Regions from separate parts of the Ensifer sp. GW821-FHT05G01 genome, predicted to be linked through region 2. Evidence: predicted binding sites of a transcription regulator. Region 2 holds the regulator's gene; each other region holds the start of a gene.
The links. Region 2 encodes PhoB, which activates phosphate uptake and scavenging genes when phosphate is short. Its sites were predicted from a motif close to TGTCATNNANCTGTCAT; they were not measured.
Positions count from the first base shown of each region.

Region 1: the regulator PhoB is predicted to act here: its motif matches at 5,098-5,114, upstream of phnC (phosphonate ABC transporter ATP-binding protein).
Region 3: the regulator PhoB is predicted to act here: its motif matches at 2,728-2,744, upstream of AC07UR_RS16775 (DUF1045 domain-containing protein).
Region 4: the regulator PhoB is predicted to act here: its motif matches at 1,924-1,940, upstream of AC07UR_RS28505 (DUF1045 domain-containing protein).

Region 1 covers NZ_JBWKSC010000014.1:215,830-223,318, reverse strand. The annotation lists gene AC07UR_RS28550 (CaiB/BaiF CoA transferase family protein) at 1-503, opposite strand, end outside; gene AC07UR_RS28545 (acyl-CoA dehydrogenase) at 514-1,701, opposite strand; gene AC07UR_RS28540 (DUF8692 domain-containing protein) at 1,796-2,674, shown strand; gene AC07UR_RS28535 (LysR family transcriptional regulator) at 2,847-3,803, shown strand; gene AC07UR_RS28530 (NAD(P)/FAD-dependent oxidoreductase) at 3,884-5,011, shown strand; gene phnC (phosphonate ABC transporter ATP-binding protein) at 5,178-6,020, shown strand; gene phnD (phosphonate ABC transporter substrate-binding protein) at 6,107-7,012, shown strand; gene phnE (phosphonate ABC transporter, permease protein PhnE) at 7,120-7,489, shown strand, end outside.
Region 2 covers NZ_JBWKSC010000001.1:451,878-459,366, reverse strand. The annotation lists gene AC07UR_RS02255 (aspartate aminotransferase family protein) at 1-966, opposite strand, end outside; gene AC07UR_RS02250 (GcrA family cell cycle regulator) at 1,387-1,911, shown strand; gene phoB (phosphate regulon transcriptional regulator PhoB) at 1,973-2,656, opposite strand; gene phoU (phosphate signaling complex protein PhoU) at 2,855-3,568, opposite strand; gene pstB (phosphate ABC transporter ATP-binding protein PstB) at 3,622-4,437, opposite strand; gene pstA (phosphate ABC transporter permease PstA) at 4,451-5,773, opposite strand; gene pstC (phosphate ABC transporter permease subunit PstC) at 5,770-7,254, opposite strand; gene AC07UR_RS02220 (substrate-binding domain-containing protein) at 7,351-7,489, opposite strand, start outside.
Region 3 covers NZ_JBWKSC010000006.1:195,643-203,131, forward strand. The annotation lists gene AC07UR_RS16755 (trimethylamine methyltransferase family protein) at 1-146, opposite strand, end outside; gene mnmC2 (tRNA (5-methylaminomethyl-2-thiouridine)(34)-methyltransferase MnmC2) at 261-977, opposite strand; gene AC07UR_RS16765 (NAD(P)/FAD-dependent oxidoreductase) at 1,016-2,158, shown strand; gene AC07UR_RS16770 (PRC-barrel domain-containing protein) at 2,227-2,616, opposite strand; gene AC07UR_RS16775 (DUF1045 domain-containing protein) at 2,896-3,696, shown strand; gene puuE (allantoinase PuuE) at 3,787-4,716, shown strand; gene uraD (2-oxo-4-hydroxy-4-carboxy-5-ureidoimidazoline decarboxylase) at 4,716-5,219, shown strand; gene AC07UR_RS16790 (ureidoglycolate lyase) at 5,316-5,813, shown strand; gene uraH (hydroxyisourate hydrolase) at 5,827-6,189, shown strand; gene AC07UR_RS16800 (alpha-hydroxy acid oxidase) at 6,532-7,489, opposite strand, start outside.
Region 4 covers NZ_JBWKSC010000014.1:208,119-215,607, reverse strand. The annotation lists gene phnE (phosphonate ABC transporter, permease protein PhnE) at 1-371, shown strand, start outside; gene phnE (phosphonate ABC transporter, permease protein PhnE) at 381-1,898, shown strand; gene AC07UR_RS28505 (DUF1045 domain-containing protein) at 2,025-2,732, shown strand; gene AC07UR_RS28500 (alpha-D-ribose 1-methylphosphonate 5-triphosphate diphosphatase) at 2,734-3,873, shown strand; gene phnN (phosphonate metabolism protein/1,5-bisphosphokinase (PRPP-forming) PhnN) at 3,870-4,457, shown strand; gene AC07UR_RS28490 (hypothetical protein) at 4,738-4,938, opposite strand; gene hutI (imidazolonepropionase) at 5,398-6,642, shown strand; gene hutH (histidine ammonia-lyase) at 6,639-7,489, shown strand, end outside.

The sequences.
Region 1 (7,489 bases), on a different contig from region 2:
ATCTTCTGCGGCTCGCGGTCCGGCTCGCCGGTCAGGTCCATGATCCCGCTCATGCCCTGGACGATATAGTCGTAGCCGGCGCGATGGGCGTAGGGTCCATCCTGGCCAAAGCCCGTGACCGAGCAATAGATCAGGCGCGGGTTGACCTTCTTCAGGCTCTCATAGTCGAGGCCATATTTCTCGAGGCCGCCGACCTTGAAATTCTCGAGCAACACGTCGGATTGCGCTACCAGCCGGCGAACGGCTTCCTGCCCTTCCTCGGTGGTGAAATCGAGCACGACCGAGCGCTTGCCGCGGTTGCAGGCGTGGAAATAGGCGGCATCGAGCTTCTCGCCGTCCTCGCCCTCCACGAAAGGAGGCCCCCAAGTGCGGGTGTCGTCACCCGCCAGGCTTTCCACCTTTATGACGTCGGCGCCGAGATCGGCCAACGTCTGGCCGATCCAGGGGCCCGCGAGAATGCGGGCGAGTTCCAGAACACGAATACCCTTCAGTGGCGCTTCCATGACCGGCGGCTCAGAAGAAGGCCTGGAGGCCGGTCTGGGCGCGACCGAGGATCAGCGCATGGACGTCATGCGTGCCCTCGTAGGTGTTGACCGTCTCGAGGTTCACCATGTGGCGCATGACCTGGTATTCCTCGGAAATGCCGTTGCCGCCGTGCATGTCGCGCGCCATGCGAGCGATATCGAGCGCCTTGCCGCAGTTGTTGCGCTTGACGAGCGAGATCATTTCAGGCGCCATCCGGCCTTCGTCCATCAGCCGGCCGACGCGGAGCGACCCTTGGAGACCGAGCGAAATCTCGGTCTGCATGTCTGCAAGCTTCTTCTGGAAGAGCTGCGTCTGTGCAAGCGGGCGGTTGAACTGCTTGCGGTCGAGACCGTACTGGCGCGCCGCGTGCCAGCAGAATTCGGCCGCACCGAGTGCGCCCCATGAGATGCCGTAGCGGGCGCGATTGAGGCAGCCGAACGGGCCCTTCAGCCCCTCCACGTTGGGCAGCAGCGCATCTTCGCCGACCTCGACATTGTCCATGACGATTTCGCCGGTGATCGAAGCGCGAAGCGACAGTTTGCCCGCAATCTTCGGCGCCGAAAGGCCCTTCATACCCTTGTCCAGCACAAAGCCGCGAATGGCGTTGCCATGGGCCTCTGACTTTGCCCAGACGACGAAGACATCGGCGAGCGGCGCATTGGAGATCCACATCTTCGAACCGACGAGGCGGTAGCCGCTCTCCGTCTTGATGGCGCGGGTCTTCATGCCCGCCGGGTCAGAGCCGGCGTCCGGCTCGGTCAGTCCGAAGCAGCCGATCCACTCGCCGCTGATCAGCTTGGGCAGGTACTTCTGCTTCTGCTCTTCCGAGCCGTAGGCATAGATCGGGTAGATGACGAGCGAGGACTGCACGCTCATCATAGAGCGGTAGCCAGAATCGACGCGCTCGACTTCGCGGGCGACGAGACCGTAGGCGACATAGGAAGCGCCGACGCCACCATAGGTCTCCGAGACGGTGACGCCAAGCAGGCCGAGATCGCCCATTTCGCGGAAGATTTCGGGATCGGTTGATTCTTCGCGATAGGCAGCAATGACCCTGGGCTGCAACCGATCCTGCGCATAGGCCCGCGCGGTATCGCGGATCATGCGCTCGTCCTCGGTCAACTGATCTTCGAGGAGGAACGCGTCATCCCATTGAAATTGCGTCTTGCCGGCCATGTCTCTCTCCCATCGGATTTTTCCACTTGCGGTTATGGCAAGCAGAACCAAGGCTTTCAAACGAAATTGAGGCACCGGCTCATGCGTCTGCGGAATGGCCCAGGCGGTCGGGGCAATCTTAACCTTGTTTAGCGACGCCTTATGGACCGAGCCTTATGGTTGTCATATCCTTAACGGGACATTTTATGGGAGTGTGTCTGTCATGGATCGTCGAATCTGCAATGTCCGTTTGACACCGCTCATCTGGTTCATCGCGGTGATGATTGCCGGTCTGATCGCCATTCATTGCTTCGTCATGGTTTGCTGGACGCTGAAGAGCTGCGGGCCCCTCACTGCAACGGTGACGAGTTTCGGCCACCTCTTCGATCTCAATCGCGAGCTCAACATTCCAAGCTGGGCAAGCTCCGTCCTGATCGTCCTGGTCGGCGCCGCTTGCATGCTGGTCGGATTGGCCGAACGGCAACAAGGCGGTTCAGCGTGGCCGTGGTGGGGGCTCGGCGTCGTGTTCGCCTACATGTCTCTGGATGAAGCGGCAGAGCTTCATGGGTTACTCGCCACCGACAAATTGGCATTGCCGGGCATGACGGGCGCCGGATTCGCCTGGATCGTGCCAGGGCTTGTGCTCGCCGCCGTCATCGCCCTGGCCTATCTGCGCAGGGTGTGGCGGCAACCCGCAGAAATACGCAACCTCTTCTTCATCGCCGGCACCATCTATGTCACAGGCGCTCTTGGCTTCGAAGCACTGGGCGGCCTGCTGGCCGATCCGACCTACTTCAACCCCGCCTATCTCGTTGCCTCCACGATCGAGGAAACACTTGAGTTTCTCGGCATGCTGATCATGCTCTACGCCGTGCTGCGCCGATTGGACATGTCGGGACTTGCCTTCGAGTTTACGACGCCGCGCCTGCGTCAACCAGCAGGCGCCACACCGCAGATCCAGCCGACGGATTTGGATGGAGCAACAACCCGCTGATTCTCCACGACGATCAGCGACGGCCATTCGTTCCTGGCATTCTCGCCTCGCGTACATATTGCAAATCCGGGCCAATATGGCGACAAGGCTAAGGGCTGGCTGTAGAGGAAAGCATCCGCACGCAGCTGCCGAATGCCATCCATGAGACAAAGGGAAGCCACGATCCACTCCCATGGCCAATGACCGTCTGGAACGCTTCGCCCACAATCTCGACTGGAACCTGCTGCGCACCTTCGTCGTCGTGGTGGAAGAAGGCAGCATCACCGCTGCCGCCAACAGGCTCTTGCTCCAGCAACCGGCCGTCAGCATGGCGCTCAAGCGGCTCGAACAGACTGTCGGGCAAAAGCTGATCGATCGCCGTCCGGGCCGGTTCGACCTGACAGACGCCGGAGCGAGGCTGCACGCACAGTGCCGCGACATCTTCGCCGCCGTCATCCGCCTTCCGAACGTCCTTGAAACGGCCGGCGAGGAAATCACCGGCCATCTCAACATTCATGTCGTCAGCCATGCCCACAACCCGGCCTGGGATCGCAAGCTCGAGAGTTTCTTTGCCAAGCACCCGAAGGCGACGATATCGGTGACTGTCGCCACGACTGTCGACGTGCTGAGTGCCGTCGAGCGCAACATCGCGACGATGGGGCTTTGCGACGGCAACATCCCGGACTGGCTGAACAAGGCCTTTCACGTCCGCGAACGCTATGCGCTCTACTGCGGCCGCGATCATCCGCTGTTCGGCGTCGAGGGCGTCGATTTCAACGACTTGCGCGGCAATGCTTATATCGCCTTCATCGCCGACGTGCTCGGCGGCCAGCACATGAACTCTGTTACAGCGGTGCGCGCCATCGGATCGTTCGGCCAGCAGGTTCGGGCTGTATCCTGCAATGTCGAGGAGGTTATGCGGCTGATCGCAGCCAATATCGGCATCGGCATGCTGCCGGACCATCTCGCCGCAGCCGGCGTTGCAGAGGGTCGGCTCTGGCAGCTTCCGCCCTACGACAACCTGCCGACGACAGACGTGTTTCGCATCTCAAACCCGAACTCCATTCTCAACCCCGCCGAGGCCGCCTTCCTCGCGCATGTGGCCGACACAGTCCCCCTCGACCACTGCCTCGAGCATCATCAGAATTGATAGCGGCATTTCCCGTTATAAATTTGAACGCAGATCACACGTTGCCTATGGTCCGGCCAAATCAGGAGTGAGGGCGGGACATGCGTGAATTTGATGTGGCTATCATCGGCGGCGGCGTCGCAGGACTATCGCTTGCCTATTTCCTGGCACCGCACCGCTCCGTCGCTATCATCGAACGGGAAGATGGCCTCGGCTATCACAGCACTGGCCGCTCCGCTGCGGAATTCGTGCTGCGTTACAACGCGCCCGAAGTGTGCAAGCTCGCCGCCATCTCCAAAACCTTCTTCGATCAGCCGCCGGAGGGCCTTTCCGACGTGCAGTTGCTCAAGCAGCGCGGCGGCGTGATGATCGCCAACGCGGAAAAGGCGGCGCGGCTGGAGGCGGTGTTTGCTGAAGAGAGTGCAGCCAATCCCGACCTCAAGAGACTGACGGTCGACGAAGCGATCGCGCTCGTTCCGGTCCTGCGACGCGAGTATGTCGCCGGCGCCTTCTACGATCCCAATTTCTGGGACATCGAGGTCGAGAACCTCATGCAAGGTTACCTGCGCGGTGCCCGTCGCCATGGCGCCGAGGTGATCGAGCGCAGCGACGTCATCGCTCCGCGCCGTGAGGGCGACCGCTGGGTGCTCTCGACCAGTGCAGGCGACATTCGCGCGCAAGTCGTCGTCAACGCCGCCGGCGGCTGGGCGGATCCGGTTGCCACTCTCTTCGGCGTGGAGCCGGTCGGCATCGTGCCACATCGCCGCACCGCGATCACCGTGGACCTCCCCGCAGAGATCGACGCCCTGACCCTGCCCGAAATCAACGAGATCGACGAGGACTTCTATATGAAGCCCGAAGGTGGAAGGCTGCTTGCCTCCCCCGCCGATGCCACACCGTGCGAGCCGAGCGACGTCCAGCCCGAGGAGATCGATGTCGCGTGGGCCGCCCATTATGTGGAGGAGGCAACGACCGTGCCCGTCCGCCGCATCTTCAAGAGCTGGGCGGGCCTGCGCAGCTTCTCGCCCGACAAGTTGCCGGTGATCGGTTATGCGAAGGGTCGGACGGATTTCTTCTGGCTCGCCGGCCAGGGCGGCTACGGCATCTTGACATCACCGGCATTGGGTGCTTTTGCCGCCAACCTGCTGATCGGGGCGCCCGCACCCGAGAGCTTCGCCGCCAACGGCCTTGGTGCGACCATCTTTAGCCCGGAGCGCTTCCAGCAGTAGCAACGGGTGTTCCTGTCCGCTGAATGTGTCACATTTTGTTAACGACGTCCTTGAGGGTGTGAACTGTAACACAAACGACAAGAAACTGACATTTCGCTTTCATGAAGCGCCGATATGGCAGGTGTCATACCGATGACCGGTCTCCCCGTAAGAGGACCTGCTAGAAATGTTTCAGTTGAAGAACGTAACCCGCCAGTTCGGCAAGAAGACAGCCGTGAGCTCGGTTACCTTCGACATCCCCCAGGGCCAGATGGTCGGCGTGATCGGCCGCTCCGGCGCTGGCAAGTCGACGTTGCTGCGCATGATCAATCGCCTGGTCGACCTGTCGTCCGGCTCGATCGAATTTGCCGGCACGGAAGTCTCGTCGCTGCGGGGTGCCGCCCTTCGTAATTGGCAGCGCGACTGCGCGATGATCTTCCAGCAGTTCAACCTGGTGCCGCGCCTCGACGTGTTGACCAATGTGCTGCTCGGCCGCCTCAACCATCGTTCGACGGTGCTCAGCATCCTCAACATGTTTACCCGCGAAGAGCGGATCATGGCGATCGGCGCGCTGGAACGCCTCGGCATCGAACAGACGGCATTGCAGGCAGCCGGCACGCTTTCCGGCGGACAGCAGCAGCGCGTGGCGATTGCCCGTGCCCTGATGCAGCAGCCGAAGATGTTGCTCGCTGACGAACCGATCGCCTCGCTCGACCCGCTCAACGCCAAGATCGTCATGGATGCACTGCGCGACATCAACGAGCGCGACGGCATCACCGTGATCACCAACCTTCACACGCTCGATACCGCGCGCAACTACTGCGAACGCATCATCGGCATGGCCCACGGCCGCGTCGTCTTCGACGGCCAGCCAAAGGATCTGACGGCGGCCGCCGTCGCCGAGATCTACGGCGCCGATACGGGCATCGAGGAATCGATGACCTCGACAAGCATCAACATTCCCGCGGCCGTCCCGCAGGAACAAACGGCATCTGCCGGCCTCCAGCCGCTGGCACTGGCCGGCATCTGACGCCCGCCAGGATCGAAGGCCCACGTCAAGGGCACCTCTTTGAAACCGAATATCATCCGGCACAGCCGGAGAAACGGGAGAACCTTATGCTGAAGAAAGCTCTTCTGGGCACTGTTGCCCTGCTCGCCCTCCTTGGCCACGCCCAGGCCGAAGACCTCAAGGAATTCCGCGTCGGCATCATCGGCGGCGAAAACGAAGCCGACCGCCTGCGCAACTTCCAGTGCATTGTCGACAAGCTGCCGGCCGCAATCGGCGTCGAAAAGGTCTCGCTGTTCCCGGCCGCCGACTATGACGGCGTCATCCAGGGCCTGCTCGGCGGCACGCTCGACTACGCTGAACTCGGCGCGTCCGGCTTTGCCAAGATCTACCTCGCCAAGGCTGACGCCGTCGAGCCGATCCTGACGACGGTCCAGACTGACGGTTCGACCGGCTACCACTCGATCATGGTCGCCCGTAAGGATTCGGGCATCACCAAGCTCGAAGACCTGAAGGGCAAGAAGCTCGGCTTCGCCGATCCGGACTCGACCTCGGGCTACCTGATCCCGCTCGTCACGCTGCCGGAATCGATCGGCGCGCCGGTCAAGGAATTCTTCGCTGAAACCGGCTTCGGTGGCGGTCACGAAAACCTCGTTCTCGAAGTCGTCAAGGGCACGTTCGATGCCGGCACGACCTTCGGTTCGGGCGTCGGCGAATTCAAGGACGGCTACACCTCGGGCAACCTGAAGAAGATGGTCGACAAGGGCATCCTCGACATGAACGACCTGGTCGAACTCTGGAAGTCGCCGCTGATCCCGAACGGCCCGATCGTCGTGCGCTCGACGATGAACGACGACATGAAGGCCAAGTTCAAGCAGTTCATGCTCGACCTGCCGAAGACCGATGCCGCCTGCTTCTCCGCCATCCAGGGCGGCGATTTCACCGGCTTCACCGAAGTCAACGCCGACTTCTACAAGCCGATCATCGACGCCCGCAAGGCGACGATCGGCGGCTGATCTTTCCGATCATTCAAGGACGCTGGCCGCCAAAGCGGCCAGCGTTCGCCTTTTTGCTAGGGCGCTGGTAGCGCCTGTCGACAGAGGCCGGCACTGCCGGAACATTCATGGCAACTTCCATGCTCCCGAAGCATCTGAGTGACAATGGCGCGCTAGTGGAGCGTCACTGGCAGGAGCTGAATTCCCGCCGTCGACTCTACTCCTGGCTCGGCTTCGCCGTGCTGATGCTCGCCCTTTCCGGCTCGCTCTGGTTTGCCAACGATTCCAATGCCGGCAAATTCTTCGACCGGCTGCCGCACTTCTTCGATTTCGTCGGCGATCTCGCGCCGCGCGACGGCCTTGAAATCTTCCGCGCCATGTTCGACCTGCCCTCGCCCTATGACGACGGCAGCTTCAAGTACAATTACCCCGAAGGCCGGCTCTACCTGACGGAAAGCTTCTACATTCCCGAATATGTGCACAAGATGCTGGAGACCG
Region 2 (7,489 bases):
CACATCGGGGAAACGATCTTTGAGCGACGCGAGCCCCTGGCGGAAGACCAGGGCGACGTCGCGGACATGCTCCATGAAACCGTCGGCCAGGATGACGTCGAGCACAGCGTTACCGACCGCCATGGCAAGTGGGTTGCCGCCATAGGTCGAACCGTGTGTACCGGCGACCATGCCGGCAGCTGCCTCTTCCGTCGCGAGGCACGCGCCGAGCGGAAAGCCGCCGCCGATGCCTTTGGCGACAGCGACGATATCCGGGTGGATGCCAGCCCATTCATAGGCGAAAAGCTTACCGGTCCGGCCGACGCCGGTCTGGACCTCGTCGAGGATCAACAACAGGCCGTATTCGTCGCAAAGCGCGCGCAGTTCCTGCATGAATTCCTTGGTGACCGGGCGGATGCCGCCCTCGCCCTGGATCGGCTCGATCAGGATCGCCGCCGTCTCGTCGGTGATCGCATCCTTGACCGCCGCGATGTCGCCGAAGGGCACCTGATAGAAACCCGGAGCCTTCGGGCCAAATCCCTCGATATACTTCTGCTGGCCGCCGGCGGCGATCGTCGCGATCGTGCGTCCGTGGAAGGCACCCTCGAAGGTAATGACGTGGAACTTCTCCGGATTGCCCTTGGCATAGTGGTAGCGACGAGCGGTCTTGATCGCGCATTCAAGCGCTTCAGCACCGGAATTGGTGAAGAAGACACGATCAGCGAAAGTCACTGCCGCCAGCCGGCGTGCGAGGCTCTCCTGGCCGGGAACCTCGTAGAGGTTCGACAGATGCCAGACCTTCTCGGCCTGCGCCTTCAGTGCCTCGACCAGATGCGGATGCGCATGGCCAAGCGAGTTGACGGCGACACCGGCGGCGAAGTCGAGATAGCGCGTGCCGTCTTCCGCAATCAGCCAGACACCCTCTCCTCGCTCGAAACGCAACGGCGCACGCATGTAGGTGTCGTAAAGCGGCGTGGTTGCAGTCATGGCGAGCCTCTCCTTCATTGCTATCGGCATCGATCCGCGCCCTGTTAAGCGCGGCAGAAAATTAAAAATGCCGCCTTGCGGCGGCGCAGGCACTATTCCTATTTCGCAGCGCAATGTCAACAAAACCAAGCCTTGCAGTGCGGTCGGACCGGGCTCATCCATGCGACGAAAAAATCACCCGGCAGGGCTTGCAAAAATACAACGCCCACCGAGCAAGTTGGGGAAAACCAAGAAATCGATTCGGCGTGATTCCGCGGACTCTTGCCACGGAGTCCGCCGGTCAGTAGGTTAACGTTCAATTACTAGACGCATGCGGCGGACCTAGTCACCAAAAGTGTTATCGCGTTGCAGCTCCGGAGCCTGTCCGGAGCGTGGTGAGGGATTCTGTCATCGCCAACGCTGAGAACGGAGAGTGCAGAAATGAACTGGACTGACGAGCGGGTGGAAAAACTGAAGAAGCTTTGGTCCGAGGGCCTGAGCGCGAGCCAGATCGCGGCACAGCTTGGCGGCGTCAGCCGCAATGCGGTCATCGGCAAGGTTCACCGGCTGAGCCTGCCCGGCAGGGCCAAGGCTGGCGGCACAGCCGCCGCGACCCGGCCGAAGCAGCGCCCGGCCACCTCGGCGCCGCGCGCTCCGAACTACGCTTCGCGCGTCACCACCCGCACGGTTACCCGCCCGGCTGGCGCCACCGTTCTCAAGGAAGAGGTCGAAGTCGATTTCGTTGCCGAACAGGATTTCAGCGTTCGGACGGATGTGGTCGTACCGATGTCGCGCCGCCTTGAGCTGACGCAGTTGACGGAGCGCACCTGCAAGTGGCCGATCGGCGACCCGCTGAAGGAAGAGTTCCACTTCTGCGGCAACGACTCTCCGGAAGCTTCGCCCTATTGCACTTTCCATGCGCGGCTTGCCTACCAGCCGTCCGCCGAGCGCCGCCGCGCTCGCTAAGGCTTCGAAGACAACACATAAAAAAGGGGCCGCGCGGCCCCTTTTTTATTGGATGAATGGCTCAGCTCTCGAGCGAGTAGCCGGCACCGCGAACGGTGCGGATGACATCCGGCATGCTCGAAAAATTCAGCGCCTTGCGCAGGCGGCCGACATGCACATCGACGGTACGCTCGTCGACATAGATATCGTGGCCCCAGACGCCGTCGAGAAGCTGCGACCGCGAGAAAACCCGACCCGGAGAGGACATCAGAAATTCGAGCAGGCGGAATTCCGTCGGACCGAGGCGGACCTCGCGCGTGCGGCGATGCACCCGGTGGGTTTCGCGGTCGAGTTCAATATCGCCGCAGCGCAGCAGCGTAGACAGAACTTCGGGCTTGGCACGCCGCAGCATCGCCTTGACGCGGGCCATCAACTCAGGGGTCGAGAACGGCTTGACCACATAGTCGTCGGCACCGGTGGCAAGGCCGCGAACCCGCTCGCTCTCCTCGCCCCGCGCCGTCAACATGATGATCGGCAGGCGCTCGGTCTCCGGGCGCTGGCGAAGGCGTCGGCAAAGCTCGATGCCGGAAACACCCGGCAGCATCCAGTCGAGGATCAAGAGATCCGGCAGGCGCTCCTGCAGACGGATCTCGGCCTCATCCCCACGCAGGATCGTATCGACATCGAAACCCTCGGCTTCGAGGTTATAGCGCAAGAGCACACTCAGCGCCTCTTCGTCTTCGACAACGGCGATTTTCGGCAACATCAGGTAACGTCTCCTTACCCAGAGCATCCCGTGTTCGATCGAACGCGACGTGATGCTCGAACATATAGCATCTGAAGCGTTACGGGCGATTTCAAACGCACGCGCGAAATCGGGTGGCTACAGACGCAGCAAAGCGGGGCCGCAACCGTGGCTGCGACCGGATGAGGTTCAAAAGCAGGCACTCGAACGTATTCGGGCTTAGTCCTTTACGGCACCCAGCGTCGACGTATTGTCGTCCTTCGGGCGCTCGCCTTCCGGCTGCGCACCCGTCGCCATGTAGTAGATCGTCTCGGCGATGTTGGTGGCGTGGTCGCCGATGCGCTCGATGTTCTTGGCGCAGAACAGAAGATGCGTGCAGGGCGTGATGTTGCGCGGATCTTCCATCATGTAGGTGAGCAGCTCGCGGAACAGCGAGGTGTAGATCGCATCGATCTCCTCGTCGCGCTCGCGGATGCTGTTGGCCTTCTCCGGCGAGCGGGAGGCGTAGACGTCGAGGACTTCCTTGAGCTGCACGAGGGCAAGCTCTGCCAGGTGTTCAAGACCGCGTGCCAGCTTGCGCGGGATGCCGGAGCCGGCAACGGCGATGACGCGCTTGGCGTTGTTCTTGCCGAGGTCGCCGACGCGCTCCAGATCGGAGGCGATGCGGATCGACCCCATGATCTCGCGCAGGTCGGCAGCCACCGGCTGACGCTTGGCAATGGTGATGATCGCCTTTTCGCCGATCTGGCGCTCGGCTTCATCGAGGATGGTGTCGTCGGAAATCACCTTCTGCGCCAATGCGAGGTCGGAATTGACCAGCGCGCGGACGGATTCGCCCACCATCTGCTCGGCAATGCCGCCCATCTCGGAGATGCGGCGTGTCAGGTATTTCAGTTCTTCGTCATAGGCGGACATTATGTGCATGGACATAATCTGTGATCCTTGCGGGCGCGTTCAGGAAACGGGGTGAAGGCGAGCTTCAGCGATCAGCCGAAGCGGCCCATGATGTAGTCCTGGGTACGCTGGTCATCCGGATTGGTGAACATCTTGTCGGTATCGTTCTCCTCGACAAGATTGCCGAGGTGGAACATGGCGGTGCGCTGTGAAACGCGCGCTGCCTGCTGCATCGAGTGGGTGACGATGACGATGGTGAAGTTTGTGCGCAGTTCGTGGATCAGCTCCTCGACCTTGGCCGTCGCGATCGGGTCGAGCGCCGAGCACGGTTCGTCCATCAGGATGACTTCCGGGCTGACGGCAACGGCGCGCGCGATGCACAGACGCTGCTGCTGGCCACCGGAAAGCCCGGTGCCGGGCTCCTGCAGGCGGTCCTTCACCTCGTTCCACAAGCCAGCCTTCTGCAGGCTGGTTTCAACGACATCGTCGAACTCCGACTTGGTGCGGGCAAGCCCGTGGATGCGCGGGCCGTAGGCGACGTTGTCATAGATCGACTTCGGGAACGGGTTCGGCTTCTGGAACACCATGCCGACGCGGGCGCGCAGTTCGACGACGTCGATCGTCGGATCGTAGATATCGTCTTCATCGAGCGTGATCTTGCCGGTGACGCGGCAGTTCTCGATGGTGTCGTTCATGCGGTTCAGCGTGCGCAGGAAGGTCGACTTGCCGCAGCCCGACGGGCCGATCAGCGCGGTCACCGTGTTCTCGCGGATGTTGAGATTGACGTCGAAAAGCGCGCGCTTCTCGCCGTAATAGACCGACACATCCTTGCCGATCATCTTGTAAGGCACGGTGTTCATTTTCTGATCCAAGGCTTTTTCGACTGCTGCTTCTGACATGATGTTCATAGTAATTACCTCACTACCAACGGCGCTCAAAGCGACGTCGCAACAGAATGGCGCCAAGGTTCATGACGACGAGGAAGATGAGAAGAATGATGATCGCACCGGATGTGCGCTCGACGAAGGCGCGTTCCGCCTCGTTGGCCCACATGTAGATCTGCACCGGCAGGGCCGTAGACGGTTCCATCGGCGAGCCGGGATAGTCGACGACGAAGGCGACCATGCCGATCAACAGCAGCGGCGCGGTTTCGCCAAGCGCGTGGGCAAGGCCGATGATCGTGCCGGTCAGAATGCCAGGCATCGCCAGCGGAAGCACGTGATGGAAGATGGTCTGCATCTTCGACGCACCGAGACCGAGGGCTGCCGAGCGGATCGACGGTGGCACCGCCTTCAACGCCGCGCGGGTGGCGATGATGATCGTCGGCAGCGTCATCAGCGTCAGCACCAGACCGCCGACGACCGCCGCAGACCGCGGCATGCCGGCAAAGTTGATGAAGACTGCCAGACCGAGGAGACCGTAGACGATCGACGGCACGGCAGCGAGATTGTTGATGTTGACCTCGATCAGGTCGGTCAGCCTGTTCTTAGGCGCAAACTCTTCGAGATAGATCGAGGCGGCGACACCGATCGGCAGCGACAGCACCAGCACGATCAGCATCATGTAGAGAGAGCCCAGAGCGGCAACACCCACACCGGCGGCTTCCGGACGGCTGGACGCACCGAAGGTGAAGATGCCGGTGTTGAAGCTCTTCTTCAGGACGCCGGCGCTGGCCAGCTCGTTCATCCAGGTGACCTGCTGGTCCTTGACCTTGCGCTTGCTCTGGTCGACCGCCAGGTCGATCTGCCCCTTGAAGGCGGAGTCGACATTGGCTTCTGCGAGCAACGTCACCGGTATGGTCTTGCCGATGACCGTGGGGTCGGCGACGACGATGTCGCGCAACAGCGTGCGGGAACTCGCCGAGACCATGTCGGTCGCCTGCTTGACCAGCGGACGCTTGCTTGCGTCGATGCCGAGCTGCTTGATCAGCGCATCGCGCACCAGGAGCGGATAGTTGGCGGTCATCAGCACCTTGCCGTCGGTCGTACGCTCACCCTTGGGGTCGATGACCTTTTCGGTGAATTCGATCGGCAGCGTGATCGTCGTCTGCTGGAACGCGGTGTAGCCGTTGGAAAACACGGTCCACAGCAACAGGGCGAGGAAGAACAGGCCGAGGCTTATGGCGCCGATGCCATAGGCACGGAACCGACGCTCGGCGGCGTAGCGGCGCTTGATGCCGATATCGCGCTTTGCGGATGCGGGACGGGTGGAGATCCGGACGGCCGGGGAAGCGATGTCGGTCATTCGTACTGTTCCCGATACTTGCGCACGATGTAGAGCGCATAAATGTTGAGGCCGAGCGTGATGACGAAGAGCGTGATACCGAGCGCAAACGCGACGAGCGTCTGCGGCGAGGTGAACTCAAGGTCGCCCGTCAACTGGTTGACGATCTTGACCGTCACCGTCGTCATCGGCTCGAAGGGATTGATCTGCATGCGGGCGGCGACACCGGCGGCCAGCACCACGATCATCGTTTCGCCGACGGCACGCGAGGCGGTCAACAGCAGAGCGCCGACGATGCCCGGAAGTGCTGCGGGAAGGATGACCTTCTTAACCGTTTCGGAACGGGTGGCACCGAGACCGAGCGATCCGTCACGCAGCGCCCGCGGCACCTGGGTGATGATGTCGTCCGACAGCGATGAAACGAACGGGATCAGCATGATGCCCATGACGATGCCGGCAGTGAGGACGCTCTGTGCCTGGATGAAGTTCTGATAGTTGCCGGTGACCAGACCGTTCAGCTGGGCGGAAATATCGCGCAGGAACGGGCCGACGGTAACGAGTGCGAAGAAACCGTAGACGATGGTCGGGATGCCCGCCAACACTTCCAGCAGCGGCTTTGCCGTCGAACGTAGGCGCGGGCTTGCATATTCCGCCATGTAGATGGCTGCGAAAAGACCGATCGGCACCGCGAAGAGCATGGCGACGAAGGCGATGTAGAGCGTGCCGGCGAGCAGCGGGATCAGGCCGAACTGGCCGGAGGCGCCGCCACTGCCTGCAGCCGCAAACCGCGGGTCCCAGACGGTGCCGAAGAAGAACTCGAAGGGCGAAACCATGGTGAAGAAGCGGCCCGCTTCCGACAGCATCGAAGCGATGATGCCGACCGTCGTCAGGATGGCGATCGACGAGGCGACGACCAGTGCGCCAAGCATGACGCGCTCGACCTGATTGCGGGCGCGAAAACGGGTGGCGATGTTGCGGATGGCATAAACGCCGCCGGCAATGGCGATCAGGAGCACGGCCGCGCTCATCAGCCAGCGATTGGTGACGGTCATCGCGTTGAAATGCTGGGCAGCAGTGATCATGTAGGGCTCACCCTCACCCGCCAGGGCCACGCCCTTGGCAGCAAGCGTGGAGCGAAGATTGGCCGAACCGCTTTCAAGCGCGGAAACTTCTTCGGCCGTCAGCCGCTTCAGTCCACCGGCAACCGACTTGACCTGGCCAAGTGCCAGTTCGACAGTCGCGCCACCCTGCGCCTGCACCGTTTCGGGCAACACCGCCCGGGTGCTGGAGTCGATATAGACAGGTGCAGCGACGAGCCAGGCACCGAGCACCAGGGCTGCCGGGAGGATCGCCCAGATCGCAACGTAACTGCCATGATAGCCGGGCAAGGAATGCAGATTGGAGAGCTTGCCGCCAGCCTGCGCGAAGGAGCGCGCACGGCCCGCAAAATAAGAAATAAAGCCAATTAAAACAATGAGCAAAAGAAGAAATGAAGTACTCATCGGCACGTCTCCGCGGCGTGGCGCTCAAGGCGCTGCCGGCAGTTCGGATGGAGGCATGCCCCGGCGCGAGCAATGTCGCGCCGGGGCTTGTCAGTATCAGAGCATGTTGCCGGCTGCGAAAGCCTTGCGGATCTCTTCGCGCTCGGCATCCGGAGCAGCGACGAGGCCGTATTCGGCAAGCGGGCTTTCCGGGCCGATCATCTGATCGTCGAGGAAGAACTCAACATATTCCTTG
Region 3 (7,489 bases), on a different contig from region 2:
TTGCTCTGGGTGTTGACGAGATTGAGATATTTGCCGCCCGTGGACTTTCGTGTGCGCTCGCCACCGCGGCCGCCTGGCCTGCGTCGTCGCTCGAGCGGGGAGGAATTTTCGCCTGTCGCAGCATCCGGAAACTGATCGTCGTTCATGAAAAACCCACCGCGTTGCCGATGGATTTTTGTCGCAGATTATTCGCAGGCATGCCCCCGCCATTTGCGACAGTTCAGTTCTCTGGTGGAGTAAAGGCCGTGAAAACGTCTTGCTCAGACCTTGTCGCCGCGCAGCATCTCGCGTTTACCGGCGAAGCCCTTGCGCTTCTCGACGGCAAAGCCGGCTGCCTGCAGATTGCGGCGAACAAAGCCAGCGGCGGCATAGGTGGCAAAGCTGCCGCCGGGTGCGGTCCTGTCGAACACCAGTCGCATCAGCTCTTCAGACCACATGTCGGGATTGCGCGACGGCGCGAAACCATCGAGAAACCAGGCATCGAAGCACTCGGCCGCCTCGGCGAGGCTCTCCAGCGCGGGACCGCAGACGACGGTCAGGCGAACGCCATCGCCGAAATCAATCTCGATCCGGCCGTCGTTCGCAGCCGGCCATCGTTCGACGAGAGCCAGCCGCTCGGCATCGATCTCTGGCCAATGGGCAAGCGCTCGGGAGATTTCCTCCGCCTGCATCGGGAACCGCTCGAAGCTGACGAAGTGCAATGCCCCGCCTGTCGCTGCCGCTTTCCATTGCCGCCAGGTTTCACAGAAATTGAGGCCGGTGCCGAAGCCCAGTTCGCCAATGGTAAACGCGTCGCCGGTGGCCCAGCGTTCGGGCAGGCCGTTGCCGGCAAGGAACACGTGCCCGCATTCGAGCCGGCCATCGGTGCGGCAATAAAAGTGATCGCCAAATTCGCGCGAATAGGGCATATCGCCCTCGTGCCAATCGAGGCTTTGATGGGCCGGGGGCTGGTTCGGTTCTGCGGCGGATCCTGTCATGCGATGGCGATAATCCCGCCACCGGAGAAGGTCAATCGATGAGCGAAGTTTTGATCATCGGCGGCGGCATCATGGGGCTTTGGGCCGCCCTTATGGCGGCACGCGCGGGCATGAGCGTCTGCCTTGTCGAAGAGCGCCACATCGGCGCCGGTGCCAGCGGCGGCATCCTCGGCGCGCTGATGCCGCATATGCCCGACAAGTGGAACGCCAAGAAACAATTCCAATTCGAAGCGCTGGTGTTGCTTGAGAGCGAGATCGAAGCGCTCGAGGCTGAAACCGGGCTTTCGGCGGGCTATCGCCGCAGCGGCCGGATCATGCCGCTCGCCAAGCCGCATCTGCGTGACATCGCCCTTCGCCACGAACAGGATGCATTGGCAAACTGGCGGGCAGGTGACCGCCGGTTCTTCTGGCATGTGCGAGACGAGGCGCCCTCCGGCTGGCTCGGTGCGGAAGAGATGGCCCACGGATTGGTGTTCGATACGCTTGGCGGCCGGCTTGCGCCTCGCCAGATGCTGGCAGTTTTGCGCGCGGCCCTGGCGCGAGCGCCGAAGGTGCGGATTGTTGAGGGAAGCGGCGTTCGGGGTATCCACCCCGGCCAAGGCCGGGCGGAACTCGATGACGGTACGGAAATCGCATTCGGCCACTGCATTCTTGCCGCCGGTATCGGCAGCTTTCCGCTGATCGACACGCTGTGCGGACCGATCCGCGGACCGAGCGGCACGGGGGTCAAGGGCCAGGCGGCGCTGCTGCTGGCCGATGTCGATCCGCAATTGCCCGTCATCTTCACCGACGGCGTCTACATCGTCGCCCATGACGACGGGCATGTGGCTGTCGGCAGCACCAGCGAAAACAAATATGCCGATCCGCTGTCCACGGATGAACTCTTGAATGAGCTGCTTGGGCGGGCCGAGGTGCTGGTTCCGGCTCTACTCGGGGCGGAAGTGGTTGAGCGCTGGGCCGGCATCCGGCCGAAATCGACCGAACGGGAGCCGATGGTCGGGCGGCATCCGGATCACGAAAACCTGTCGGTGCTGACAGGCGGCTTCAAGGTGAGCTTCGGCATCGCCCATCGCCTCGCGCGCTTCGTCGTCGATGAGATCACGGGTCGCCCGTCAATCGAAATTCCGGACACCTTCCTGTGCCGGACACACATAGCGGCACTTCGCGAGAAACATCTTTAAGGCGTCGTCATGCAAAGGGCCCCGCCGCTGGCGGGGCCCGTAAATCCTGTATCGGGAAAACCCGGTCGTTACATCCAGTAAGGCGGCACGCCGTAGTAGTCGTAGACGCGGCGGCCGTTCTCGGCGTTCCAGTCGTATTCATCGCTGCCATGATACTTCGGCGCGCGCTCGACCTGTTCGCGGGTCACGTCAGTGCGATAGCCACCGAGGCTCTCGTCATAGGTCAGCTTCGCCCAGGGGAGTGGATAGTGATCCTCGCCGATGCCGAGAAAACCGCCGAAGCCGAGCACGGCATAGGCCACGCGACCACTGCGCTTTTCGATAATCACGCGCTCGATCGAGCCGATGTGCTTGCTGTCGGCGCCATAAACCTTCGTGCCTTCAACCTTGTCGCTCGCGATCAGGTCATGGGTTTCCTTGATGCTGGCGTCCTGAAGGTTCGCATTGTGATAGGTCACACTTCTTCTCCATCGTTGTTGGCTACATCAGGGGAACGGCTGTTGGCCGCGATGGTTCCGAAACAGTTCGGTCGAGAACCTTGGGCGTGATCCCCAGGCATGCCCCGCCTACTTCGTCAATCTGTCACGCAAATCACCTAAGACGCAGGCAGTAGAGCGTCGCGTTTCCTCGGGGAAGCATTGTTGACGCTCTCAAGGTTTTGAACCTGCGCCAGCCCTGGCGACGATCGAGATTGGTTGTCGCGGGCAAGTGCCAGAACGGATTTCCGGAGCATGCGCATGCGTTACGCCATTTGTTTCACGCCGCCGATGGCCGATCCGCTCTCAACGGTTGCCGCGAGCTGGCTCGGTCGCAACGTCTACTCGGGCGAGCCTACCGAACTGCCGTCGATCTGCGGATTGACCGCATCCGAGATTGCTTTCCACACGGCCGTTCCACGTCGCTTCGGGTTTCATGCGGTGGTGATGTCGCCGTTCAGGCTCCACCCTGATATGGACGAGGCGCAGCTGCTCAAGGCGCTGATGCACTTTGCCGGCGCCCAGATGCCGTTCGAGATCGAGCGGATGGAAGTGGCTCGCCTCGGCCAGTGCTGGGGGCTGATGCCGCAGATCCCGAGCACGGCGATGCACCTGCTCGCCGCCAGCATCATCCAGGAGTTCGACGCGTTCCGCGCGCCGCTGAGCGAAGACGAGATCGAACGTTCCGATCCGGACCGGCTGACGGCGCCGCAATTCTCGAATCTGCATCGCTGGGGCGATCCACATGTGATGGACGAATATCGCTTCCACATGATGCTGACCGGGCCGCTCGGTCAGGACGCGATACGCCGCATCGAGGCGCCGCTTCGCGACCTGTTCGAGCCGTGCCTGATGCAACCCTTGACGATCGGCAGCCTGGCGCTGTTCGTCGAGCAGGAATCGGGTGCTCCGATGCGCGTTCACTCTCAGCACCCGCTCGGCAAGATTTCCGCGACCAAGCGGGCGGACCGGATCAAGCGGGCCGCAGCCGAGGCAACGCTTGCGCCGAGCCCGGTTCCGCCGCTGTCGCGGATGGTGGCCGCGTTGATGGCCGGTCGCTAACCGAGTCGCTAACCGTCTGCACTGACGTCATTTTGTCTCGACAATCCGGGCGGCGATGATACCGTTCCGGAAAATTCGAAGGGTGATTTGATGTCTGAGACTACCTATCCACGCGATCTCGTCGGCTATGGCCGCAACCCGCCCAAGGCAAACTGGCCGGGCGATGCGCGCATCGCCGTGCAGTTCGTGCTCAACTACGAAGAGGGCGGCGAAAGCTGCATTCTCGATGGCGACCCGGCGTCGGAAAACCTGCTTTCGGAGATCGTTGGCGCGCAGCCCTGGCCGGGGCAGCGCAACCTCAACATGGAATCGATCTACGAATACGGCTCGCGCTCCGGCTTCTGGCGGCTGTGGCGCATGTTTACGAGCCGCGACGTGCCGTTGACGGTTTATGGCGTGACGCAGGCGATGGCGCGCAATCCGGAAGCGGTCGCCGCCATGAAGGAAGCCGGCTGGGAGATCGCCAGCCACGGGCTGCGCTGGCTCGAATACAAGGATTTCCCCGAAGAGGTGGAACGCGAGCATATCCGCGAGGTGGTGCGTCTGCACACCGAGCTGACCGGAGAGCGTCCGCTCGGCCTTTACCAGGGCAAGCCGTCCAACAACACGCTGAAGCTGGTTCTCGAAGAGGGAGGTTTCCTCTATTCCAGCGACAGCTATGCGGACGAATTACCCTACTGGGTTCCGGGGCTTACGGCCGACAAGCCCCATCTGATCATTCCTTACACGCTCGACGCCAACGACATGCGTTTTGCGACGAACCAGGGTTTCAACTCCGGCGACCAGTTCTTCACCTATCTCAAGGACACGTTCGACGTGCTCTACGAGGAAGGCAAGGAAGGCGACGCCAAGATGATGAATATCGGTCTTCACTGCCGCCTCGTCGGCCGTCCGGGCCGTGCGGCGGCGCTGGCGCGTTTCATCGACTACGTCATGTCGCACGACAAGGTCTGGGTGCCGCGGCGCATCGATATCGCCCGCCACTGGTATGAACACCACAAGCCGGAAGGGGCTCTCTGATGTCCGATCGCGACGCCTTCGTCAGCCGCTTCGGCGGCGTGTTCGAGCATTCTCCCTGGGTTGCCGAACGAGCCTATGACCGGGCGGCCGCGACGGGACTTTCAGCCGGCAATGTACACTCGGCCCTTTGCCAGGCCTTTCGCGCCGGATTGCCGCGCGAGAGGCTCGCGGTGCTGCGGGCGCACCCGGATCTTGCCGGCAAGCTGGCGATCGCCGGCAAGCTGACGGCGGACTCGACCGCCGAGCAGGCGTCCGCCGGGCTTGATCGTCTTTCGGCCGACGAGCATGCCCGCTTCACGGCGCTCAACGAGGCCTATACGCAGAAGTTCGGCTTTCCCTTCATCATCGCCGTCAAGGGTCTGACGAAGAACGATATTCTCGCCTCGTTCGAAAGGCGCATTGACAATTCGACCGAAGAGGAATTTGAGACCGCCTGTGCGCAGGTGGAGAAAATCGCTCGTCTGCGGCTGCAATCCATGCTTCCAGGAGACGAAAATGCCTGACGTACCCGTTCGCACTCTACTCTCACCGTTATGGAGGGTAGTCGAACCGGATCATGCCAATACCGCCGGCAGCAACAGCCGCGGGGTTATTGCCTGATGTCGCGTATTCTTTCGATCGAACCCCTTACACAGGACGCTTTCGCCCCATTCGGCACCGTCATCGAAGCGGATCCTGCGTCGATGCGTTACATCAACGGTGGCAACACCGAGCGCTTCCACGGCCTGGCGCGCGCCGATGTCACCGGCGAGGGCGCCAATGTCATCATCAACATCTTTCGCGGCCAGCCACGCGCTTTCCCCTATTCGGTCGCAATGATGGAGAGGCACCCGTTCGGCAGCCAAAGTTTTTCGCCGCTCGACGACCGGCCCTGGCTTGTGGTCGTTGCCGAAGACGAGGGCGGCAAGCCGGGCGCGCCGCGGGTGTTCCGGGCGCAGGGGCGGCAGGGCGTCAATTACGGCCGCAATGTCTGGCATCACCCACTGATGACGGTGGGCGCCGTCAACGACTTCATCGTCGTCGACCGCGAGGGGCCGGGTAACAATCTCGAAGAGTATTCTTATGAAGAGCCCTTCGTCATCGAGAGCGCAATCTGAAGGAAGAGACGCGATGAGCAGCACCGGCCGTCTGACCACCCATGTCCTCGACACCGCGCTCGGCAAGCCCGCCGAAGGCTTGCGCATCGATCTCTTCTGGCTCGAAGGCGAGGAGCGGCAACTGATCCGCACCGTCCACACCAACAGCGACGGGCGGGTGGATGGCCCGATGGCCGAAGGCGTCGGCTTTATGGCCGGCAGCTACGAGCTCGTCTTCCACGCCGGCGCCTATCTGCGGGGAGCAGGTGTGGAGCTGCCGGAACCCGCCTTCCTCGACCTGATTCCCTTGCGCTTCGGCATCGCCGATCCGGGCAGCCATTATCACGTGCCGCTGCTTCTCTCGCCCTACGGCTATTCTACCTATCGCGGCAGTTGAGCGCTGGTTTTCTGCATGCTTGGAGAACGAGGTTCCGCAGGCAATCTGCTGAGCGGAGGCAGCTCTGATTTCGCGCTCGCCTTCTCCGACCGTCATCCTCGGGCTTGACCCGAGGATCCAGCCATGCGCCGGACGCGGAAGAGCTTGAGTGTGGTGGGTGCTCGGGTCAAGCCCGAGCATGACGGTGAGAGCTGGGGCTGCCCTTGACCGGCGTTGAACCGCCGGAATTTTTGAGCAAGCTTAGCGCGTTGCAGTGTCTCGAGCGCGCCATGTTTGACGCGCTGCGCTCTTTGAGGCCGATCCTGAGGCTGTCTCCATGGAGAGTAGTCGAAAGGCCGTGCCTCAATCCGCGAGAATGTCGCGGTTGACGTCGTTGATATCGCGCTTGCCGCAGAGGGCCATGGTGATGTCCATCTCCTTGCGGATGATTTCCAGCGTCTTGGTCACGCCTTCCTTCCCCATGGCGCCGAGGCCGTAGAGGAAGGGGCGGCCGATATAGGTGCCCTTGGCGCCCATCGCCACCGCCTTCAGCACGTCCTGGCCGGAGCGGATGCCGCCGTCGATGTGCACCTCGATCTGGTGGCCGACCGCATCGACGATGCGCGGCAGCATGCTGATCGAGGAATGGGCGCCGTCGAGCTGGCGGCCGCCGTGGTTGGAGACGATGATCGCGTCGGCGCCGGTCGCAGCCGCCATCTTGGCGTCTTCCGGATCGAGAATGCCCTTCAGGATCAGCGGACCGCCCCAGCGCTCCTTGATCCACTCGACGTCCTTCCACGACAGCTGCGGGTCGAACTGTTCCGTCGTCCAGGCGCCGAGCGAGGAGAGGTCGGTGACGCTCTTGGCATGGCCGACGATGTTGCGGAAGGTGCGGCGGTTGGTGCCGAGCATCTTCATGCACCAGCCCGGACGCGTCGCCATCTGCCAGAGATGTTTTGGCGTCAGCTTCGGCGGGGCCGACAGGCTGTTGCGCAGGTCCTTGTGGCGCTGGCCGAGGATCTGCAGGTCGAGTGTCAGAACCAGCGCCGAGCACTTTGCGGCCTTGGCGCGGTCGATCAGGTTCAGCACGAATTCGCGCTCGCGCATGACGTAAAGCTGGAACCAGAAGGGCTTGGTCGTGACCGACGCCACGTCCTCGATCGAGCAGATGCTCATTGTCGAGAGCGTGAAGGGAACGCCGAAGGCCTCGGCTGCCTGGGCTGCCAGCATCTCGCCGTCGGCGTGCTGCATGCCAGTCAAGCCGGTCGGCGCCAATGCCACCGGCATAGACACTTTCTGGCCGATCATCGTCGTTTCCAGC
Region 4 (7,489 bases), on a different contig from region 2:
TCGGCGCACTCGGCAAGCTGTTCTTCGAAGTGGTTGAGAATGCCGACATGAAGCCGGACGAGGGCCTGCGGGCTGCCGGCGGCAACTGGATCGAGCGAGTCTGGTTCGGCATGGTGCCGCAGGTCCTGCCCAATTTCGCCAGCTATTTCCTGCTGCGCCTCGAGATCAACGTGCGCGCCTCCACCATCATCGGCGCGGTCGGCGGCGGCGGTATCGGCGAGCTGCTGCGCCTGTCGATCGGCCAGGGCCACCAGGCGAAGACGCTGGCGATCGTCATCCTCCTGTTTGCGACGATCTTCGCCGTCGACCAGTTTTCCGCATGGCTGCGCCGTCGCCTCGTCGGCGACCAGGCCTTCCAGCTTGCCCAGTAGGTGCCCATCATGACCTCCGCGAACAGACTAAGCCCGCTCGAAATGGATGCGATTGCGTCGCGCCACCCGCACCTGCTGCAGGGTTCCTCGAACAAGCGCCTGCGCACCATCCTCATCAGCGCTGGCCTCGTGGTCTATCTCATCTTCAGCTGGTGGTTCTTCTCGATCGGGCATGTGCTCGGCAACGCCAACTGGGGCATCGCCGGAACCTATCTTGCCGACTGGGTCTCCTATGAGGTCCGCCCCGAGCTCAAGATCGCGCGCGACAAGACGATGACGATCGACTTCCAGCGCAACTCACCGCTCGGCCCCAATCCCAATCCGTCGTGGGTGGAACTCGACAAGGAGATCGTGACCCGGACCGTCGAGATCCCTGCGTCCGCCACACCGTCGGCAATGCCGAAGGCAAGCTCGTCGTTCAGCTTCATGGCGCCCGGCTCGGCACTGGGCAGCACCGACGCCGCAAGCATGCAAAGCCGATCCGAAACCCGAACGGCTGAGGTCATTACGAGGGCGGTCATCACCCTGAACCGCTCGACGAAGATCGAAGTCGCCGACGGCCTGGTAACGGCCACACACAGGGGCGAAACCCTGACCATGGCCGTCGATGGCCAGGACACCGTCACGCCCCAAGGTACCCTTCCTGCCTGGGCCACACAAAAACGTCCCGGTGAAAAAATCACACTCGCTTTCGGCGCCACCGGCTGGGCGGAAGTCGAAGGCGACGACGTCTCGGTGCGCAACCGTTTCTTCGGCTGGGCCAATTTCCTTTTCGACACGAACTCGCCCTTCTTCGGCAAGAGCTATGGTGAGGTGCTTTCGCTGATCACAGGCGGCGAGCGCATCGATCCGGCGCGATCAAACCTGGGGCTCGCTTGGAACAACATTCTCTACAATGCAGAATGGCAACATCTTGATGTCTGGACCAAGCTGCTGCAGACGGTGGTCATGGCCTTCGTCGGCACACTTTTCGCCTCGCTGGTGGCGTTTCCGCTTTGCTTCCTGGCGGCGCGCAACATTACCCCGAATTTCCTGACCAACCAGATCGTCAAGCGCTTCTTCGACTTCCTGCGCTCGGTGGACATGTTCATCTGGGCACTGTTCTTCACCCGCGCCTTCGGCCCCGGGCCGCTTGCCGGCATGTCGGCGATCTTCTTCACCGACACGGGCACGCTCGGCAAGCTCTACTCCGAGGCGCTGGAGAACATCGATGACAAGCAGCGCGAAGGCGTGAAATCCGTTGGCGCCACGCCGCTTGCCGTCCAGCGCTTCGGCGTGCTGCCGCAGGTACTGCCGGTCTTCGCCAGCCAGGCGCTCTATTTCTGGGAATCCAACACGCGTTCGGCCACGATCATCGGAGCCGTCGGTGCCGGCGGCATTGGCCTTAAACTCTGGGAGGCGATGCGCACCAATTCCGATTGGGAAAATGTCGCCTATATGGTGCTTCTGATCTTGCTGGTTGTGTTTATTTTCGACAGCATCTCGAACGCCCTGCGTTCGCGGCTGATTGGCCAGAAAGCGCATTGACGAGATGAGCGTTTTGCAGCTTCGCCATCATGATGTTGTCATGGAAATCGGCTAGCTGCGCATCGCGTCCCGCGAACAATCGACCCGCCGTCCTGGCGGGCCGGTCGATACAAGAAAGTGAAGACCGTGCGTTATGCAATCTACTTCGCGCCGCCGGCGGATGACCGGCTGTCGCAGACGGCGGCCCGTTGGCTTGGCCGTGACGCCTTTACCGGCGAGACCAGTGAATTTCCGGCACTGGCCGATCTCGATGCCGACACGCGGCACGCATTGACGGCCGACCCCCGACGCTATGGTTTTCATGGCACCCTCAAGGCTCCCTTCGCCCTTGCCGATGGCCGCAGCGAAGCCGAACTGGTCGCAGCGTTTGAAGCGTTTGCCGCAGATGTCGAACCTTTCGAGATACCGGAACTGACACTGCATCAACTCGGCCCCTTCTTCGCGCTCGTCTCTGCAACCCATTGCGAGCCGCTGCAGAATTTGGCGGCTCAAGCCGTCCAGTATTTCGAGCCGTTCCGGGCACCTCTGTCGGCGGCTGACATGGCACGGCGCAATCCGGAAAAATTGCCGGAGCGACAGAGAGAATACTTGAAAAAATGGGGATATCCCTATGTTTTCGAAGAATTCCAGTTCCACTTGACGCTGACCGGGCCCGTCCCCACCGAGACAGCGAAAACCATGCGGACCGTGCTCGATAGCACTTTTGCCGATCATATCGGCGACCCGCTTGACGTTACGTCAGTTGCGCTCTTCGTCGAGCCGCACCGTGGCGCACCGTTCCTGGTCCATTCCCTGCTGCCGCTTGGCGGCGCGACACAACGAAAGATCGCATGAGATGAGCAAAGAACAAGTCCTGACCAACGCCCGCATCGTTCTCGAGGACAGCATCCTCGACGGTTCAGTGCTGATCCGCGACGGCAAGATTGCCGATATCTCGAAGGGCACTGTAAGCACCGGCGAAGACTTCGAAGGCGACTATTTGCTACCGGGTCTCGTCGAACTGCACACCGACCATCTGGAAGCGCACTATTCGCCACGGCCGGGCGTTCGCTGGCTGAAGATCGCGGCGATCCAGGCCCATGATGCGCAGGTGGTCACGTCAGGCATCACCACCGTGTTCGATTGCCTGCGCCTCGGCTCAGACGAGGACGGCGGTTTCCAGAAGGGCGAGATGCGCAGCATGGCCGACGCGCTGGCGCAAGCCCAGCAAGAGGGTCGCCTGCGCGCCGACCACCTGATCCACCTGCGCTGCGAGGTTTCCACTTCGGACGTGCTCGATCACTACGAAGACTTCCAGAACGACCCGCAGGTTAAGCTGGTATCGCTGATGGACCACGCGCCGGGCCAGCGTCAGTTCCAGACGATGGACCAGTACACGCTCTACTACAAATCCAAGCGCGGCCTGTCAGATGCCGAGTTCGAAAAGTTCGTCGCGCGCCAGCAGGCGCTTTCGGCGAAGTATGCCGGCCCGCACCGCGACGCCCTTGCCAAGGCCTGCGCCGAGCGCGGCATCACCATCGCCAGCCACGACGACGCCACGATCGCCCATGTCGACGAATCGATCGGCTACGGCATCAAGCTCGCCGAATTCCCGACGAGTTTCGAAGCGGCCGAAGCCTCCCATCGCGCCGGTCTCAGCGTGCTGATGGGCGCACCCAACATCGTGCGTGGCAAGTCGCATTCGGGCAACATCGCCGCCCGCGATCTGGCCGACCGCGGCGTGCTCGACGTGCTTTCGTCGGATTATGTGCCGTTCAGCCTGATCCACGCGCCGTTCGTGCTGGCTGACGAACTTGAGGCCATCGACCTGCCGAAGGCGATTGCCATGGTCAGTGCGACGCCGGCTCGCACAGTCGGCCTTGACGATCGCGGTCGCATCGCCGTCGGCCTGCGCGCCGATATCTCGCGGGTTCACCGACAGGAAGGCATTCCTGTCGTGCGTTCGGTCTGGCGTGAAGGCCGGCGCGTCGCATGAGTGCGTTCGAACGCAGGCGCGGCGCACTCGTCGTCGTGGTCGGCCCGAGCGGCGCCGGCAAGGACAGCGTCATGGGTTTTGCCGCCCAGCACTTTTCCGACTGTCACGACGTGCATTTCGTCCGGCGCGTCATCACCCGCCCGTCGGACGCCGGCAGCGAGGTGCATGAAAGCGTCTCGGAAGACGATTTTCTGGACATGCAGAAGGACGGCGCCTTCGCCGTCTTCTGGGATGCGCACGGCCTGAAATACGGCATCCCCTCAGCAGTGCTTCAGAATGTCAGGGCCGGCATGACGGCGATCGTCAACGGCAGCCGCGGCGCTCTGCCGGCGTTCAGGGAAACGTTCGGCGACATCGCCGTCGTCGTCGTCACGGCGGAAGCCTCGGTGCTCGCTAAGCGGCTTGCCGAACGCGGTCGCGAGAGCGAGGAAGAGGTGCTGCGACGTCTCAGCCGCCAGGCACCCGACGTCACCTCGGGCCCCGGCGTCAGCGTGATCGACAACAGCGGCAGGCTGGAGATCGCCGGCAACCGCTTTGTCGAACTCGTTGAGCGGCTGCGTATCGACGCGGATCATGCGGCCTAGCGAGCACAGGATGGGAAGGCCACGCATTTGAGCCGCAGCACGCATCGTCTCGTCAGAGCAATTCGGTAACTGCCGCGAACCAGAGACAGAACGAAGCCCCGACGCCCGTCGCGTTTCGGGGCTTTCTTCGTAACGCACAAGCAACTTGCGGACTTAGATCGGGACCTAAACATCAAGCCCAACCTGATGCAGCGCAAACCACAGGTGGCAAACGACATGAGGAGCGTTTGCAACGCATTCGACAAAGCTTTGCAGCAGCGAGCTGCCGGCTACAAACAGATCACGATTTTCTCAGATCATCGTAGAGAATGGCAATCCCGGTCGCCATGACGCCGATCGGCGCCATCCAGATCAGGATTTTGACTGGCTCAACCACGAAGAAGAACATCCACAGGAAGCCAGCTGCGCCGGCCAGCGCCATTGCGGCTCCCAAGGCAAGTGAAATCGCCTTCCTGATCTCTGAGCGGTTATCGTTCTGCATGTCGTGACCGTACACGACGGACGCGTTTTATCAACCCTTGCTGGTGCCAGGCAACGGCATCACCCCTGGCCGATCGCCCAATCAGGGAAGATGACGGCGATGACTTCATCTCGGGTGATACCGCGTGCTTTGGCGAACCCGACGTCTGTGGCCCGAGTCAGGTCGAGAGATCATCCGCGAAGTTCAGTAACACAAGGTGCTCACCGAACTGACGGTGCCGCTCGCCAAGGCGCTGTTCGACCGCGATGTGCGGACTACTCTCCGGTTGGAGTCCGCCCGCCAAACGCAACGGGAATTCTCCCAAAGATCAAAAAGCTAGCGTCGCCAGTTCAACTTCGAAACGGTGGCCAAGGCCTCGTTTCCACGCCACGGTCTCTTTCCTTTTCAGCCGGCTTCCCAAATTTCCTCTTGTGAAGCAAGTTAATATGTATATACATTATATTCAGTGGAGGCGACCTTATGAACGAACTCTCGACCCGCAAGCCGGCATCCGGACTCTGGCGCAACACGCGCCTTGTGACGCTCAGCGAAACCGCCGAAGGTGCTGGCCTCGTCGAGCACGCGGCCGTAGCAGTTGTCGATGGACGCATTGCTTATGTAGGGCCGGAGAACGCACTGCCCGCCGAACTCGCACACAGCCTTGAAGCGACCGATTGCCAAGGCCGGGTAATGACGCCCGCCCTCATCGACTGCCACACCCATCTCGTCCATGGCGGCAACCGTGCCCGCGAGTTCCAGATGCGGCTCGAAGGCGCTACCTATGAAGATATTGCCCGCGCCGGCGGCGGCATCGTTTCGTCGGTGAAGTCGACCAATGCACTGACCGTCGATCAGCTGGTCGAAAGCGCCCTACCGCGCCTCGACACGCTGCTTGCTGAAGGCGTTTCGACCGTCGAGATCAAATCCGGTTACGGGCTGAACATTACGGCCGAACTCAATATGCTGGGCGCCGCCCGCAAGCTCGAAACGCTTCGACCGGTGCGCGTGGTCACCAGCTACCTCGCCGCCCATGCGACGCCCGCGGAATACAAGGGCCGCAACGGCGACTACATCACAGACGTGGTTCTGCCAGGCCTCGACGCGGCCCATGCCGAAGGTTTGGTCGACGCAGTGGATGGGTTCTGCGAAGGCATCGCGTTCTCGACCGCCGAGATCGCTCGTGTCTTCGATCGCGCCAGAGCACTCAGCCTGCCAGTCAAACTCCACGCCGAACAGCTTTCCAACCTCGGCGGCGCTAAGCTCGCGGCGTCATACGGTGCGCTCTCCGCCGACCATCTCGAATATCTCGACGCCGAAGGTGCAGCAGCGCTTGCCAAGGCCGGAACGGTCGCCGTGCTTTTGCCCGGTGCTTTCTATGCGTTGCGTGAAGAGCGTCTGCCGCCGGTTCAGGCACTGCGCGACGCCGGTGCGCGCATCGCAATCGCCACCGACTGCAATCCGGGCACCTCGCCGCTCACCTCGCTGCTCCTCACCATGAACATGTCGGCGACCCTCTTCCGGCTGACCGTTGCCGAATGCCTCGCCGGTGTCACCCGCGAGGCGGCGCGTGCGCTCGGGCTCCTGGGTGAAACCGGCACTATCGAAGTCGGCAAGTCGGCCGACCTCGCACTCTGGAATATCGAAGACCCGGCCGAACTCGTCTACCGCATCGGCTTCAATCCACTTCATACGCGCATCTTTAGGGGCGAAAGGACCGGTCCATGACCATCATTCTGCATCCGGGCTCGGTTCCGCTTGAGGATCTCGAGGCCATCTACTGGACCGGCGAACCTGCCCGCCTACATCCATCTTTCGACGCAGGCATCGAAAAGGCCGCCAGCCGCATCGCCGAGATCGTTGCCGGCAATGCGCCGGTCTATGGCATCAACACCGGCTTTGGCAAACTGGCTTCGATCAAGATCGATAGCGCCGATGTCGCCACCCTGCAGCGCAACCTGATCCTGTCGCACTGCTGCGGCGTCGGCCAGCCGCTTGCCGAAAACATCGTCCGCCTGATCCTGTCGCTGAAGCTCGTCTCCCTCGGCCGCGGCGCGTCGGGCGTCCGGCTCGAACTGGTACGCCTGATCGAAGCGATGCTCGAAAAGGGCGTGATCCCGGTGATACCGGAAAAAGGATCTGTCGGTGCATCCGGCGACCTGGCGCCCCTCGCCCACATGGCCGCCGTCATGATGGGCCACGGTGAAGCATTCTTCGCGGGTGCCCGCCTGTCCGGCGCCGAGGCCCTTGCCAAGGCAGGACTGACGCCGGTCGTGCTTGCCGCCAAAGAAGGGCTGGCGCTGATCAACGGCACGCAGACCTCCACCGCGCTGGCGCTTGCCGGCCTCTTCCGCGCCCACCGCGCCGCCCAGGCAGCCCTTGTCACCGGCGCCATGTCCACCGATGCGGCGATGGGATCTTCGGCCCCGTTCCATCCCGATATTCACGCACTTCGCGGCCATCAGGGCCAGATCGACACGGCCGCCGCCCTTCGCGCGCTCCTGTCGGGCTCGGCCATTCGCGAGAGCCATATCGAAGGCGACGAGCGGGTGCAGGATCCCTATTGCATCCGTTG